Regions from separate parts of the Achromobacter sp. GW823-FHT04E03 genome, predicted to be linked through region 3. Evidence: predicted binding sites of a transcription regulator. Region 3 holds the regulator's gene; each other region holds the start of a gene.
The links. Region 3 encodes LexA, which represses DNA repair genes until DNA is damaged. Its sites were predicted from a motif close to ACTGTATNNNNATACAGT; they were not measured.
Positions count from the first base shown of each region.

Region 1: the regulator LexA is predicted to act here: its motif matches at 1,627-1,644, upstream of AC1RHV_RS20990 (PA0069 family radical SAM protein).
Region 2: the regulator LexA is predicted to act here: its motif matches at 1,812-1,829, upstream of recA (recombinase RecA).
Region 4: the regulator LexA is predicted to act here: its motif matches at 1,593-1,610, upstream of AC1RHV_RS09195 (ATP-dependent helicase).

Region 1 is NZ_JBXAIJ010000003.1:290,631-294,390, forward strand. Features, by position in the region: gene AC1RHV_RS20985 (hypothetical protein) at 1-200, opposite strand, end outside; gene AC1RHV_RS20990 (PA0069 family radical SAM protein) at 273-1,619, opposite strand; gene AC1RHV_RS20995 (sulfate adenylyltransferase subunit 1) at 1,832-3,130, opposite strand; gene cysD (sulfate adenylyltransferase subunit CysD) at 3,172-3,760, opposite strand, start outside.
Region 2 is NZ_JBXAIJ010000003.1:174,976-178,735, reverse strand. Features, by position in the region: gene AC1RHV_RS20420 (sensor histidine kinase) at 1-889, opposite strand, end outside; gene AC1RHV_RS20415 (response regulator transcription factor) at 1,005-1,694, opposite strand; gene recA (recombinase RecA) at 1,926-2,990, shown strand; gene recX (recombination regulator RecX) at 3,126-3,760, shown strand, end outside.
Region 3 is NZ_JBXAIJ010000001.1:1,455,711-1,459,470, forward strand. Features, by position in the region: gene AC1RHV_RS06725 (amino acid aminotransferase) at 1-965, shown strand, start outside; gene lexA (transcriptional repressor LexA) at 1,168-1,818, shown strand; gene lon (endopeptidase La) at 1,945-3,760, opposite strand, start outside.
Region 4 is NZ_JBXAIJ010000001.1:1,963,350-1,967,109, reverse strand. Features, by position in the region: gene pdxR (MocR-like pyridoxine biosynthesis transcription factor PdxR) at 1-677, shown strand, start outside; gene AC1RHV_RS09200 (DUF72 domain-containing protein) at 663-1,559, opposite strand; gene AC1RHV_RS09195 (ATP-dependent helicase) at 1,679-3,760, shown strand, end outside.

The DNA.
Region 1 (3,760 bases), on a different contig from region 3:
GGCGGGAACGGCCAGCGAGCCGGCGCGGAGCCGGGCCGCACGCGGCGGCGCGGCTCGACATCGGCCCCGGAGGTGTTCCAGGGCAGCGCCATGCCGGCCACCCGGGCGCACCAGGCGCGGGCGCGGTTCGTGCCGCGGCGCAGCGGGTTCAGCGTAACGACGAGTTCGTCCGACAAGACGGAAATATCAGCGGTGTTCATGGGAACTCCTAGGAAAGACGGTCCAGCGCCAGGCGTAGCCCCCCGGCAGGCATCCGCGGCGGCAGCCGGCGGTCAATCGAACAATGACAACTGGCCTGCGGCCATGGCTTGCAACTGGCGCGCTGCGCGCCCGTGCGCGCCGCCGGCTGCGGGCGATACGGCGGGAAAAGGGACCCCTGAAGACGCTTGCGCGCCAACCGGGGATAGGAAATCGGCAGCCTTCGCCGCAGTTGCGGCAGGAGGCAGGAAACGGTCGCAGTCCAGCGCCAGGCGATGGCGGTTCAGGCCCAGCTTGCGCGTGGCGATGGTGAACCGCTGACGCAGCAGATCCGCCCAGACGCCGGTTCCGCGCATGCGCGACCCGAAGTTGGGATCGTTGCGGCGGCCATTGCGCAGGTCTTCGATGCGATGCAGGACGCGCTGGGCGCGGTCCGGGAAATGGGCGTTGAGCCAATCCTCGAACAGGGTCTTGACCTCCCAGGGCAGGCGCAGGACGGTGTAGCTGGCATAGTGCGCGCCGGCCGCCTTGGACTCCTGGAGGATGTGCTCCATGGACTCGTCGTTGATGAACGGGATGATGGGCGCGACCAGCACGCCGACCGGCACGCCGGCGTCGGTCAGGCTGCGCACGGCTTCCAGCCGGCGCCACGGCGCGGCGGCGCGCGGTTCCAGCGTGCGGGCCATGCCGGCGTCCAGCGTGGTGATGCTCATGTACACCACCACCAGCTTCTGCTCGGCCAGCGCGGCCAGCAGGTCCAGGTCGCGGGCGACCAGCGCGTTCTTGGTGACGATGGTGAGCGGATGGCGGGTTTCCAGCATCAGTTCCAGCAGGCCGCGCGTCAGCCGCCATTCGCGTTCGATGGGCTGGTAGGCGTCGGTGGCGGAACCGATGTTGATGGGAGACGGCTTGTAGCCGGGCCGCGCGAGTTCGGCGCGCAGGGCCTCTACCGCGTTGGCCTTGGCCACCAGCCGGGTTTCGAAGTCCAGCCCGGGCGACAGGCCCAGGTAGGAATGCGTGGGCCGGGCGTAACAATAGACGCAGCCATGCTCGCAGCCCCGGTACGGATTCACCGCCACGTCGAAGGGGATATCGGGCGAATCGTTGCGCGACAGCATCTTGCGCGCTTCTTCAGCAGTGACCGTGGTCTTGGGAGCGGCGGGCGCTATGCGCGCATCCGGCAGGATGGGAATGACGCGGGCGGCTTGCTCGCCGGCGGCAGCTTCGGGGAAATTATCGGGGACGGAATCTATGAAGTCGGCGGGCAGGCCGGAGGAGGACCAGCCGTCGTCGACCTGCACGCGGTCATCGCGCTGAAAGCGATGCCGAACATTAGTAACCGCACCCCGACCGCGCAAGGCGGCGGGGGCGGCAGCCGGGGACCCAGAACCGGCGGGAAAAGAATGATCGGTGCGTGCCATGAAAACTACTGTACAAAAACACAGTGGTTTTGACAAGCACCAAAAGCCTTTTCGTAAGACAGCCCCACTTTACCGCAAGACGCCGGCGCCGTCCGGACAAATCGATTTCACCAGGCGAGATCGCCCGGAAACCCGCGCCAATACTGGATCTAGCAGAAAAACAACAGGTCCCGCAGGGGCTGGAAACCCGTTGTTTTCCGGCCTCTTGCGGATTAGCGCAACATGCCTGCCGCAGCAGTCTGATGCGTGGCCTCGTCGATCAGGATGAATGCGCCCGTCGCGGGCACATCGGCATAACGATCAACCGCCAACGACTCGCGCGTGGTGAGCGTGACGCGTCCGATGTCGTTCATGCGCAGCGTGCCCTCGGTGTTCTCCACTTCCTGCAATTCGTGGATGTCACGATGCGACAGCACCGCGCGGATCTTCGCCGAGGTCAGGCGCGTACCCGCCTTCAACAGATACTTGCGCGCGGGATTCAAGGCCTGCGCATCGAGCCAGCACAGCTCGGCTTCGAATTCGCGCGCGACCTGCGCCGGCGCCGACGCATGCACGATCACGTCGCCGCGCGACACGTCCACGTCGCGATCCAGCACCAGCGTGATCGAGTCGCCCGCCACCGCCTCATCCAGCGCGCGGTCGAAGGCGCGCACTTCGCTCACAACAGCCGTCACGCCCGAGGGTTGCACCGTGATCTCGTCGCCCGGCCGCAGCACGCCGCTGGCGACGCGGCCGGCATAGCCGCGGAAGTCATCCTTGCGACTGCCGTCATGGCGTGCCACCCATTGCACCGGAAAGCGCAGCGGCAAGGCGCGGCCGTCGCTTGCCAGGTCCAGCGATTCCAGCAAGGCCAGCAAAGGCTGCCCGTCGTACCACGGCGTCTGCGGCGACAAGGTGACGACGTTGTCGCCATTGAGCGCCGACAGCGGCAAGGCGTCGAAGTGCTCGATGCCCAGCTTGCCTGCCAGATCCGCATAAGCATCGCGGATGCGCTCGAAGACGGCGCGGTCCCAGTCCACCAGGTCCATCTTGTTGACCGCCACCACGATATGGCGGATGCCCAAGAGGCGCGCGATGGTGCTGTGCCGCTTGGTCTGCGGCAGCAGCACGCCGTCGGCCGCGCGGGTGGCGTCGATCAGGATGACGGCCACGTCGGCGGTTGAAGCGCCCGTGACCATGTTGCGCGTGTACTGCTCGTGGCCCGGCGCGTCGGCGATGATGAACTTGCGCGCGGGCGTCGAGAAGTAACGGTAGGCGACGTCTATGGTGATGCCCTGTTCGCGTTCGGCCTCCAGGCCGTCGGTCAGCAGCGAAAAGTCGATGCCGTCGCCCGCCACGCGCTTGTGCTTGGCGCGCGAGATCGCGTCCAGCTGGTCGGCGAACACGCCTTTGCTGTCATACAGCAGGCGGCCGATCAGCGTCGATTTGCCGTCATCCACCGAGCCGGCGGTGATCAGGCGCAGCACGCCCGTATCGGCGCCGGAAAGAAAAGAATCGTTGAGTGCGTTCATGTGCGTTCCTGGTCGCCGGCTGATGCCGGCGTGTCAAGCGATCAGAAATAGCCTTCCTTCTTGCGGCGCTCCATCGAGGCCTCGGAAGTCTGGTCGTCCATGCGCGTGGCGCCGCGCTCGGTAATGTCGGTCACCGCTGTTTCGGCGATGATGGCCCGGGTGTCGGCGGCATCGGACGCCACCGGGCAGGTGCAGGAGATATCGCCCACGGTACGAAAGCGCACCTGCAGGCGTTCGACCTGTTCGCCATCCTGCGGCGGGGTCAGCCGCGTGACCGGCACCAGCAGGCCCTTGCGGCGCACGACCTCGCGCTGGTGGCTGTAGTAGATCGACGGCAGCGCCAGCTGCTCGCGCTGGATGTACTGCCAGACGTCCAGCTCGGTCCAGTTCGAGATCGGGAACACGCGCATGTTCTCGCCGCGATGCACGCGGGTATTGAACAGGTTCCAGAGTTCCGGACGCTGCGCCTTCGGATCCCATTGGCCGAACTCGTCGCGGAACGAGAAGATGCGTTCCTTGGCGCGGGCCTTTTCCTCGTCGCGGCGCGCTCCGCCGATGCAGGCGTCAAAGCCGAATTCCTCGATCGCCTCCAGCAGCGTCACGGCCTGGGCGGCATTGCGCGAATCGGTC
Region 2 (3,760 bases), on a different contig from region 3:
TCATGCCGATGGCGCTGGGGTTTTCGGCCCGGGCCAGCAACAGCAACTGGTTCACCAGGCGCGTGGCGCGCTCGGAACCGGTCACGAGCTGGCGCAGGCTGGACTGCATTTCCTCGGGGCTGGCGTCGCGCAGGGCCAGTTCGGCCTGGGTGCGCAGGCCGGCCAGCGGGGTTTTCAGCTGGTGCGCGGCGTCCGCGACGAAGCGGCGCTGCGCCTGCACGTTGGACGAAAGCCGGTCCAGCAGGTCGTTCATCGCTGCCACCAGGGGCGCGATCTCGGTGGGGGCGGCGCGCTCGTCGATGGGCGACAGGTCGTCGGGCCGGCGGGCCCGCAGGCGCTGCTGCAATGCATTCAAAGGCGCCACCCCGCGCGACAGCCCGAACCACACCAGCAGCACGGCGACAGGCAGCACCACGAACTGCGGAATGATCACGCCCTTGATGATGTCGTTGGCCAGCTGGGTGCGCTTTTCGACGGTCTCGGCCGCGATCAGCAGCGCCGGCTGGGTATCGGGCAGATGCAGGTCCACCCAGGTGAACGCCAGCCGGACCCCGAAGCCGCGCAAGGTCGCGTCCTCGTACTGCACTTCGCCGGGCCGGGGCTGGCCCACGGTGGAAGGCAGGGGCAGGGCGCGGTCGCCGCCCAGGTATTCGCCGCGGCTGCCCAGCGCCAGCCAGAACACGCTATCGGTCTCGTCGGCGTGCAGTACTTCCCGCGCGGTGTTGGTCATCTTCAGCACGGCCCGGCCGTCCTGCGCATGTACCTGCAGCGTCAGCACATGAAGATTATTGGCCAGCGCACGGTCGTAGGGCACGTTGGCGATGTTCTGCGCCACCACATAGGTGATGGCCACGCTCATCGGCCACAGCAGGAATAGCGGCGCCAGCATCCAGTCCAGGATTTCGCCCAGCAGGGAGCGCTGCGGCGGCGCGAAGCTGGGGCCCTTGGCCCCCGCCCGCATGACATCCAGTGCTTCCTGGTTCAGCGCTTCCGGCGGCGCCGCTTCAGCTTGCGAGGTACGCCGCACCCTGGTCCCGCTCAAGACAGTAGCCCAGGCCGCGCACGGTCACGATCTTCACGCCGCTGGGCTCCAGCTTCTTGCGCAGGCGATGGACGTAGACCTCGATGGCATTGGTGCTGACCTCTTCGCCCCATTCGCACAGGTGGTCGACCAGCTGGGTCTTGCTGACCATGCGGCCGCTGCGGGTCAGGAGGATCTCGAGCAGGCTGACTTCGCGCGCCGACAGGTCCAGGGTCTGGTCGTCGACCATGGCGACGCGGCCGGTCTGGTCGAACAGCAGGCGGCCATGCTTGATCATGGTGGCGCCGCCGCCCGCGCCGCGCCGGGTCAGGGCCCGCACGCGGGCCTCGAGCTCGGACAGCGCGAAAGGCTTGGCCATGTAATCGTCGGCGCCCAGGTCCAGGCCCTTGACGCGCTGTTCGATGCTGTCGGCAGCCGTCAGGATGAGCACCGGCAGGGCGGAATTGCGGGCGCGCAGGCGGCGCAGCACTTCCAGTCCGGCCAGTTGCGGCAGGCCCAGGTCGAGGATGAGCAGGTCGAATGCCTGGGCCGCCAGCGCCGAGTCGGCCGCCAGTCCGTCGCGCACCGCATCCACGGCATAGCCGTTGTGGCGCAACGAACGGGACAGGCCGTCGGCCAGGATGCTGTCGTCTTCGGCGATCAGGATACGCATGGGCTACAGTGAGAAAAGGCCCCGCGGCGCAAAGGGGACAAAACGCCGGGTTCGTCTGGCATTCTGGCATAGGGCGCCATGCTTGCCACTCAGGGTATACGTGCAAAACACTGGCACACTGGTTTTATGTACAGTATAATCCGATGCCATAATCTGACCCGTTGCTCAAAGCACCCGCCTAACCCTGCGGCACTTCCCTAGACACCAGATACGTTACAGACAGGACTCTACATGGACGACAAAACCACCAAGGCCGCCGCATCGGAAAAGGCCAAGGCGCTTGCCGCCGCGCTTTCGCAGATCGAAAAGCAGTTCGGCAAGGGCTCGATCATGCGCTACGGCGACAACGAGGTGTCGCACGACATCCAGGTGGTTTCCACGGGCTCCCTGGGCCTGGACATCGCGCTGGGCGTCGGCGGCCTGCCGCGAGGCCGCGTGGTCGAAATCTACGGTCCGGAATCCTCGGGCAAGACCACGCTGACGCTGCAGGTGGTCGCTGAAATGCAAAAGCTGGGCGGCACCTGCGCCTTCGTCGACGCCGAACACGCGCTCGACGTGCAATACGCCTCCAAGCTGGGCGTGAACCTGGCCGACCTGCTGATCTCGCAGCCGGACACGGGTGAACAGGCGCTGGAAATCACCGACGCGCTGGTGCGCTCCGGCTCGGTCGACCTGATCGTGGTCGACTCGGTGGCCGCGCTGGTCCCCAAGGCCGAAATCGAAGGCGAAATGGGCGATTCCCTGCCCGGCCTGCAAGCCCGCCTGATGAGCCAGGCGCTGCGCAAGCTCACCGCCACCATCAAGAAGACCAATTGCATGGTCATCTTCATCAACCAGATCCGCATGAAGATCGGTGTGATGTTCGGCAACCCCGAAACCACCACCGGCGGCAACGCGCTCAAGTTCTACGCCTCCGTGCGCCTGGACATCCGCCGCATCGGCTCCATCAAGAAGGGCGACGAGGTCGTCGGCAACGAAACCCGCGTCAAGGTCGTGAAGAACAAGGTCGCGCCGCCGTTCAAGCAGGCCGAATTCGACATCATGTATGGTGCCGGCATCTCGCGCGAAGGCGAAATCATCGACCTGGGCGTGGCCGCGAACGTGGTCGACAAGTCCGGTGCCTGGTACAGCTACAACGGCAACCGCATCGGCCAGGGCAAGGACAATGTCCGCGAGTACCTGAAAGAGCACAAGGAACTGGCCATCGAAATCGAGAACCGCGTTCGCGAAAACCAGGGCATCGTCAGCCGCGCGGCAGAATTCGTGCCCACCGCGGAAGATACCTCCGAAGAGTAATCGGATTGGTGGCGGGCCTGGCGCGGCGCAATTCAGGTTCGCCGCAAACGGACCGCCTATCGCGTCGGGGCAGCCCGAACAGTTGCGGCAGGCGCCAGGACGGGCCTGCCGTTATGCATACTAAGCAGGAAACGCATGAGCTGGAAATCGCCGCCCGCTTCAGCCGAGCGCCTACGCGCCAAGCTGGACGATGAATTCGAAACCGTGGCCAAGCCCCAGGGCTTGCGCCGCACTTCGGATGCGCGCCGCGATCAGGAAGCGGAATCCAGCGATGCGCCGGAGCAATGGAGCCGCAGCTCGGAAGCCGGCAATGTGCGCCGAGGCCGGCGCGCCGCCGCTGCCGAGGACGGCCCGGACGCGGACGGCCAGTCCGCCCGCAAGGGGCCATCGCTGAAGATGCGGGCCGTGGGCTATCTGTCGCGGCGCGAGCATGCCCGCGAAGAGTTGGCGCGCAAGCTTGCCGCCTACGCCGAGGACTCGGGCGAAGTCGAGGCCGTGCTGGATGCCCTGGAAAAAGAAGGCTGGCTGTCCACCGAACGTTTTGCGCAAAGCCTGGTGCACCGCCGCGCGTCGCGCCAAGGGGCGGCGCGCATCGTGCAGGAATTGCGGCAACATGGCGTGGACGACAACCAGGTCGCCGAATTGCGCGAACAACTGCGCGCCACCGAGTACGACCGCGCGCTGGAAGTCTGGAAGAAGCGCTTCAGCGCCAAGCCGGAAGACCGCGCGGCCTATGCCAAGCAGGCCCGCTTTCTGGCCAGCCGCGGCTT
Region 3 (3,760 bases):
ACGGCGCGCAAGCCCTGCTGCTGGGCAAGGATTCCGCGCTGGCCGCCGCCGGCCGCGTGCTGACCACTCAGGCCCTGGGCGGCACCGGCGCGCTGAAGATCGGCGCTGACTTCCTGCGCCAGCTGCTGCCGACCTCCAAGGTCCTGATCAGCGACCCCAGCTGGGAAAACCACCGCGCCCTGTTCGAGCGCGCCGGTTTCGAAGTCGGTACCTATTCGTACTACGACGCCGCCACGCGCGGTCTGAACTTCGATGCCATGCTGGCCGACCTGAAGGCCGCGCCGGCCAAGACCGTCGTCGTGCTGCATGCCTGCTGCCACAACCCGACCGGCGTGGACCCCACCGCCGACCAGTGGAAGCAGATCGCGGCCGTCGTGAAGGAAAACAATCTGGTCCCGTTCCTGGACATCGCCTACCAGGGCTTCGGCGACGGCCTGACCGAAGACGCTTCGGTCGTGCGCATGTTTGCCGATCTGGACCTGACCATGTTCATCAGCTCCTCGTTCTCGAAGTCGTTCTCGCTGTACGGCGAGCGCGTCGGCGCGCTGACGGTCGTCGCCGGCAGCAAGGACGAAGCCACCCGCGTGCTGAGCCAGCTCAAGCGCGTGATCCGCACCAACTACTCCAACCCGCCCACCCATGGCGGCACGGTGGTGTCGACGGTCCTGAACACGCCTGAACTCTTCGCGATGTGGGAAGAGGAACTCGCCGGCATGCGCGACCGCATCCGCCTGATGCGCAAGCAACTGGTCGACAAGATCAAGGAACACGGCGGCAAGCAGGACTTCAGTTTCGTGCTGCAGCAGCGCGGCATGTTCTCGTACTCGGGCCTGACCGCGGCGCAAGTGGATCGCCTGCGCGAAGAGCATGGCGTGTATGCCGTCTCCAGCGGCCGCATCTGCGTGGCCGCGCTGAACAGCGGCAACATCGACAAGGTCGCCAAGGGCATCGCGGCCGTGCTGTAAGCCATTTGCAGCGCACAGGCCCACGCGGGCCTGCCGTCAGGAACGGGACCTTCGGGTCCCGTTTTTCTTTTGGTCCGGACCAGCTTCTTCTTTTGGTCCGGACCGGCTTTTTCTTTTGGTCCAGACCGGCTTGCTTTTTTGCGCTGCGTCCCCCAGAATGGCGCTGTATATATGTACAGTCCGCTAGCACCGGATCATCGCCATGGCCAGCAAACTCACTGATCGCCAACAACAAATCCTGGATCTCATCAGGCAGACCGTCACTCGCACCGGCTTCCCGCCGACGCGTGCCGAAATTGCCCTGGCCCTGGGTTTCCGTTCCCCCAACGCGGCGGAAGATCACCTCAAGGCGCTTGCCCGCAAGGGCGCCATCGAACTGACGGCCGGCGCGTCCCGCGGCATCCGCCTGAAAGACACCTCCCCTGCTCCCACGCAAAGCTCGCTGCCCATGCCGGGCCTGGCGCAGTTGCTGCTGCCGCTGGTCGGCCGCGTGGCCGCGGGCAGCCCCATCCTGGCTGCCGAGCACGTCGAACGCGAGGTCGGCGTCGATCCCAACCTGTTCGCCCAGACGCCCGACTACCTGCTCAAGGTGCGCGGCATGAGCATGCGTGACGCCGGCATCCTGGAAGGCGACCTGCTCGCCGTAAAGAAAGCCTCGGAAGCCCGCAACGGCCAGATCGTGGTGGCCCGCCTGGGCGACGACGTCACGGTCAAGCGCTTGCAGCGCCAGAACGGCCACATCGAACTACTGCCCGAAAATCCCGACTTCGAACCCATCGTGGTCGAAGCCGGCCAGGATTTCGCGTTGGAAGGCATCGCGGTGGGCCTGATCCGCACGCACGCGCTGCACTAGCCCCCCCCATTACTCCCGCGTTTGCGCGCGGCATGAAAAAAACCCCGCCAAGAAATTGACGGGGTTTTTTGTTGGAAGCTATCCAGAAGGGGCGCCGCTTACCGGCGGCGTCCCTCCCGGTGTCCATCAGTGCTTGAGCACCGGGTCGGTCGAACCAGGTTCGGCAGGCTTGGCCACCAGGGGTTCCTTGACCGCTTCTTCCTCGGCCAGGGGCTCCGGCAGACGCTCCAGCGCCAGTTCCAGCACCTTGTCGATCCAGCGCACCGGCACGATCTCAAGGTGGTTCTTGACGTTGTCCGGGATCTCCGCCAAATCCTTGACGTTTTCTTCCGGGATCAAGACCGTCTTGATACCGCCACGGTGAGCCGCCAACAGCTTTTCCTTCAGGCCGCCGATGGGCAGGACTTCGCCGCGCAGCGTGATCTCGCCGGTCATGGCGACATCGGCGCGCACCGGAATGCGCGACAAGGCCGACACCATGGCCGTGGTGATCGCGATACCCGCGGACGGACCGTCCTTGGGCGTGGCGCCTTCCGGCACGTGCACGTGCATGTCGTGCTTTTCGAAGACGCTGTCGGCAAAGCCCAGACGGCGGGCGCGGGAACGCACCACGGTGCGGGCCGCCTCGACCGACTCCTTCATCACGTCGCCCAGCGAACCGGTGCGTTGGATGACGCCCTTGCCCGGCATGTCCGCGACTTCGATCGTCAGCAGGTCGCCGCCAACTTCCGTCCAGGCCAGACCCGTCACCTGACCGATCTGGTTTTCCTTTTCGGCCATGCCGAAGGCGTAACGGCGCACGCCCAGGAAATCGCTCAGGTTGTCGCCCGTGACGTTGACCGGCTTGACCTCGGCGGTCTTGCCTTCGGCCTTGGCGCGGTCGCTCTGGGTCAGCAACTGCTTGATGACCTTGCGGCAGATCTTGCCCACTTCGCGTTCGAGCGCACGCACACCGGCTTCGCGGGTGTAGTAGCGCACGATGTCGCGCAGCGCGCTGTCGTCGACCGTGAGTTCGCTATCCTTCACGCCGTTGTTCTTCATCAGCTTGGGCAGCAGATGGTCGCGGGCGATGTGGATCTTCTCTTCCTCGGTGTAACCCGACAGGCGGATCACTTCCATGCGGTCCAGCAGCGCCGGCGGAATGTTCAGCGTGTTGCTGGTAGCCACGAACATGACGTCGGACAGGTCGAAGTCGACTTCGATGTAGTGGTCCTGGAACGTGTGGTTCTGTTCCGGGTCCAGCACCTCGAGCAGCGCCGACGAGGGATCGCCGCGGAAATCCATGCCCAGCTTGTCGATTTCATCGAGCAGGAACAAGGGATTGCGCACGCCGACCTTCGACATGTTCTGGACGATCTTGCCCGGCATGGAGCCGATGTACGTACGACGGTGGCCGCGGATCTCGGCTTCGTCGCGCACGCCGCCCAGCGCCATGCGCACGAACTTGCGGTTCGTCGCCTTGGCGATGGATTGGCCGAGCGAGGTCTTGCCCACGCCCGGAGGGCCGACCAGGCACAGGATCGGCGCCTTCACCTTGTCCACGCGCTGTTGCACGGCAAGGTATTCCAGGATCCGTTCCTTGACCTTTTCCAGACCGTAGTGGTCGTTGTCCAGCACCGTTTCGGCGTTGCTGATGGAATTGTTGATCTTGCTCTTCTTCCTCCAGGGGAGGTTGATGAGCGTATCGATGTAGTTGCGCACCACGGTGGCTTCGGCCGACATGGGCGACATGAGCTTGAGCTTCTTGAGCTCGGCATCGGCCTTCTTGCGCGCCTCTTTGGGCATATGGGCAGCGATGATCTTCTTTTCGAGCTCTTCGATGTCCGCGCCCTCTTCGCCTTCGCCCAACTCCTTCTGAATGGCCTTGACCTGCTCATTCAGGTAGTAGTCGCGCTGGCTCTTTTCCATCTGCTTCTTCACGCGGCCGCGAATCCGCTTCTCG
Region 4 (3,760 bases), 510 kb from region 3:
TGACGCGCCGGCGCCAGTTGCTGGCGGTGGCGCGGCAAAGCGGCAGCTGGATCATCGAAGACGACTACGACAGCGAATTCCGCTTCTCCGGCCGGCCCATCGCTTCGCTGTTGGGCTTGGAACCCGACGCGCCCGTGATCTACATGGGAACCTTCAGCAAGACCTTGTATCCGGGCCTGCGCGTGGGCTACCTGGTGCTGCCCAAGACCCTGACCGCCGCGTTCCAGGCAGCGCACGCCGAGCTCTACCGCGAGGGCCACCTGATGACGCACGCGGCCCTGGCCACGTTCATCTCGGAAGGCCACTACGCCGCCCACATCCGCCGCATGCGCATGCTATACGGACGCCGCCGCGCCATGCTGGTCAATCTGATTGAACGCAGGCTGGGGCCGGATTGGCTGCATCGCGACGCCAGCATGGCGGGGCTGCATCTGGTGCTGACGCTGCCCGAGGACATGGACGATCTGCGCGTGGTGGATGTGGCGCGCAGCAAGGGCGTGCTTACGCGCGCGCTGTCGCGCTACTACGTCAACGACGAGGGCCGCCGGCCGGGCCTGCTGCTGGGCTATGCCTGCGTGCCGGAGCACGACATTGCGCGCAAATTCGAGGTGCTGCTGGACAGCCTGAACGAAGTGGCGCGCGCGTCCGTCGCGCTGGCGGCGTCAGGCGGGCGCTAGCGCCGCCGCGAAGGCCGCGGCGTTGCGCATGCCCTGGTCTTCGAAGTTGGTGTTGAACACCGCGTGCGCCTGGGCGCTTTGCGCCGCCAGCCGCGCGAAGCGCTCGGCCAGTTCGGCCAGCTCCTGTTCCGAGTATTCGTATTGGAAGCGGCCCGAGGACGCGGCGCCGGACACGTTCCAGGCGGCCGTATTGCGTCCGTGCAGGCGCAGCAGCGTCAGCTCCGGATGGGTGCACTCCCAGACCGCGGGCACGGTGTTGTCGAAGCCTTGGGGGCTATCGACCACCGTATGGACCACGCCGAGATCGCGTTCGAAGGCCAGGGTGTCCGTGGTGGCGGAGGGCGACTCGAACCAGCTGCGGTGGCGGAATTCCACCGACACCAGGTGTTCTTCCATGCGACGCGCGCAGTCGGCCACCCGCGCCCGGCCGCGCGCGTCGCGCCGGATCCAGGGCGGAAACTGGAAATGCACCGCGCCCAGCTTGCCCGTCATGCGCAAGGGTTCCAGCGCAAGCTGGTAGCGGCGCCAGAGTTCATCGCGCAGGTCGGCGGGCATGCGGTCGTGGTAAATGACGGGTTCCGGCCAATCGGGCAGTTCGCGCCGGATGTCCGCGGGCAGCGCGGATAGCGGCGTCTGATGGCCGGTGAACAGCCGGAAGGCCTTGATGTTGAAGACGAAATCGTCCGGCGTGCGCTGCGCCCACAAGTAGGCGTTTTCGGCCGTGGGCATGGCGTAATAGCTGGAATCGACCTCGGCCATGGGAAAGCGCGAGGCATAGAAGCGCAGCCGCGCTTCGGCGCTGCGGACCTCCGGCGGGTAGAAGCGGCCGCAGGCCAGCAGGGTGGGATCGGTCCAGGAGGCGGTGCCGGTCAAGAGGCGCATGGCCACAGGCGAATCAGACTTTATTGAAAAAATTCTGTATAAATATACAGTGTTCATCCGAAGCCCGGCAATGTCCGGGCTCGCCGTTTTCAGCGGCTGCCTTGCTGCGGCCCCGCCCCATGTCCGACCAAACCGATACGTCCAACCCGTCCGCCGAACGCCCTGATCCCCTGGCCGATCTCAACCCCGCCCAACGCGAGGCCGCCGAATTCGGCGTGGCCGGCGCGCCGGGAGACGACGGCCCCCTGCTGGTGATCGCCGGGGCAGGCTCGGGCAAGACCAATACGCTGGCCCACCGGGTCGCGCACCTGATCCTGAACGGCGCCGATCCCCAGCGCATGCTGCTGTTGACCTTCTCGCGCCGCGCGGCGCTGGAAATGGAGCGGCGCGTGGGCTCGGTGCTGCAGCGGGTGATGAGGCTGCGCGCCACGCAGCAGGCGCCGTCGCTGCCCTGGGCCGGCACCTTCCACGCCATCGGCGCGCGCCTGCTGCGCGATTGCGCGCAACGCATCGGCCTGTCCGAGGCCTTCACCATCCACGACCGCGGCGATGCCGAGGACCTGATGGGCATGGTGCGCCACGAACTGGGCCTGTCGTCCACCAAGTCGCGCTTTCCGCTCAAGGGCACCTGCCTCGCCATCTATTCGCGCGTGGTCAACAGCCAGACCCCGGTGGCCGACGTGCTGAAGACCTCCTTCCCCTGGTGCGCCCAATGGGAAGAGGAACTCAAGAACCTGTTCCGCGCCTACGTCGCGGCCAAGCAGGACCAGCAGGTGCTGGACTACGACGACCTGCTGCTGTACTGGGCCGAGATGATGGGCGACCCCGGCATCGCGGCCGACGTGGGCGCGCGCTTCGACCACGTACTGGTGGACGAATACCAGGACACCAACCGCTTGCAATCCGCCATCCTGCTGGCGATGAAGCCCGACGGCCGCGGCCTGACGGTGGTGGGCGACGATGCTCAATCCATCTATTCGTTCCGCGCGGCCACGGTGCGCAACATCCTGGACTTTCCGAACCAGTTTCCCAACCCGGCCAGGGTCATCACGCTGGACCGCAACTACCGTTCCACCCAGCCCATCCTGAACGCGTCCAATGCCGTGATCGGCCTGGCCACGGAACGTTACGCCAAGGACCTGTGGACCGATCGCCAGTCGTCCCAGCTGCCCGAACTGGTGACGGTCAGCGACGAAGCCGGCCAGGCGCGCTGGGTGGCCGACCAGGTGCTGGCGCAGCGCGAAGGCGGGGCCACGCTCAAGTCGCAGGCGGCGCTGTTCCGCACCGCCAGCCACAGCGCCGCGCTGGAACTTGAACTGACCCGCCGCAACATTCCCTTCGTGAAGTTCGGCGGGCTGCGCTTCCTGGAGGCCGCGCACGTGAAGGACCTGTTGTCGCTATTGCGCTGGGCGGAGAATCCGCGCGGCCGCATGGCGGGCTTTCGCGTGGCGCAGTTGCTGCCCGGCATCGGCCCGGCCACGGCGGGCAAGCTGATGGACGCCATGTCCGCCTCCGCCGAACCGCTGCGCGCGCTGCGCGAATTCAAGCCGGGCGCGGCGGCGCAGGAAGAGTGGGGCGCTTTCGCCGATACGTATGCGGCCTTGTGCGACCCCGCGCTGAAATGGCCCGCCGACGTGGACCTGGCCCTGCGCTGGTATGGCGCGCAGCTGGAACGCCTGTATGACGATGCGCGCGTGCGCCGCGCCGACCTGGACCAGCTGGTGCGCATCGCCGCGGGCTACGGCTCGCGCGAACGCTTCCTGACCGAACTGACGCTGGATCCGCCGGACGCCACCAGCGACGAGTCCGGCGCGCCGCATCGCGACGAGGACTACATGATCCTGTCCACCATCCATTCCGCCAAGGGACAGGAATGGAAGGCGGTCTATGTCCTGAACGTGGTGGACGGCTGCATCCCGTCGGACATGAGCACCGGCACGGCCGAGGAAATCGAGGAAGAGCGCCGCCTGCTGTATGTGGCGATGACACGCGCCAAGGAACGCCTGCAGCTCATCGTGCCGCAGCGCTTCTACGTGCACCAGCAGACCGGCATGGGCGACCGGCACGTCTACGGATCGCGCACGCGCTACATCACCAATGCGATGCTGCCGCTGTTCGACCACCTGCCCAAGCTGCCGGACCTGCCGGCCGGGCGCGCCGCGCCGAAAGAGCCTCAAGCGCCCAGCGTGGACGTGGCCAAG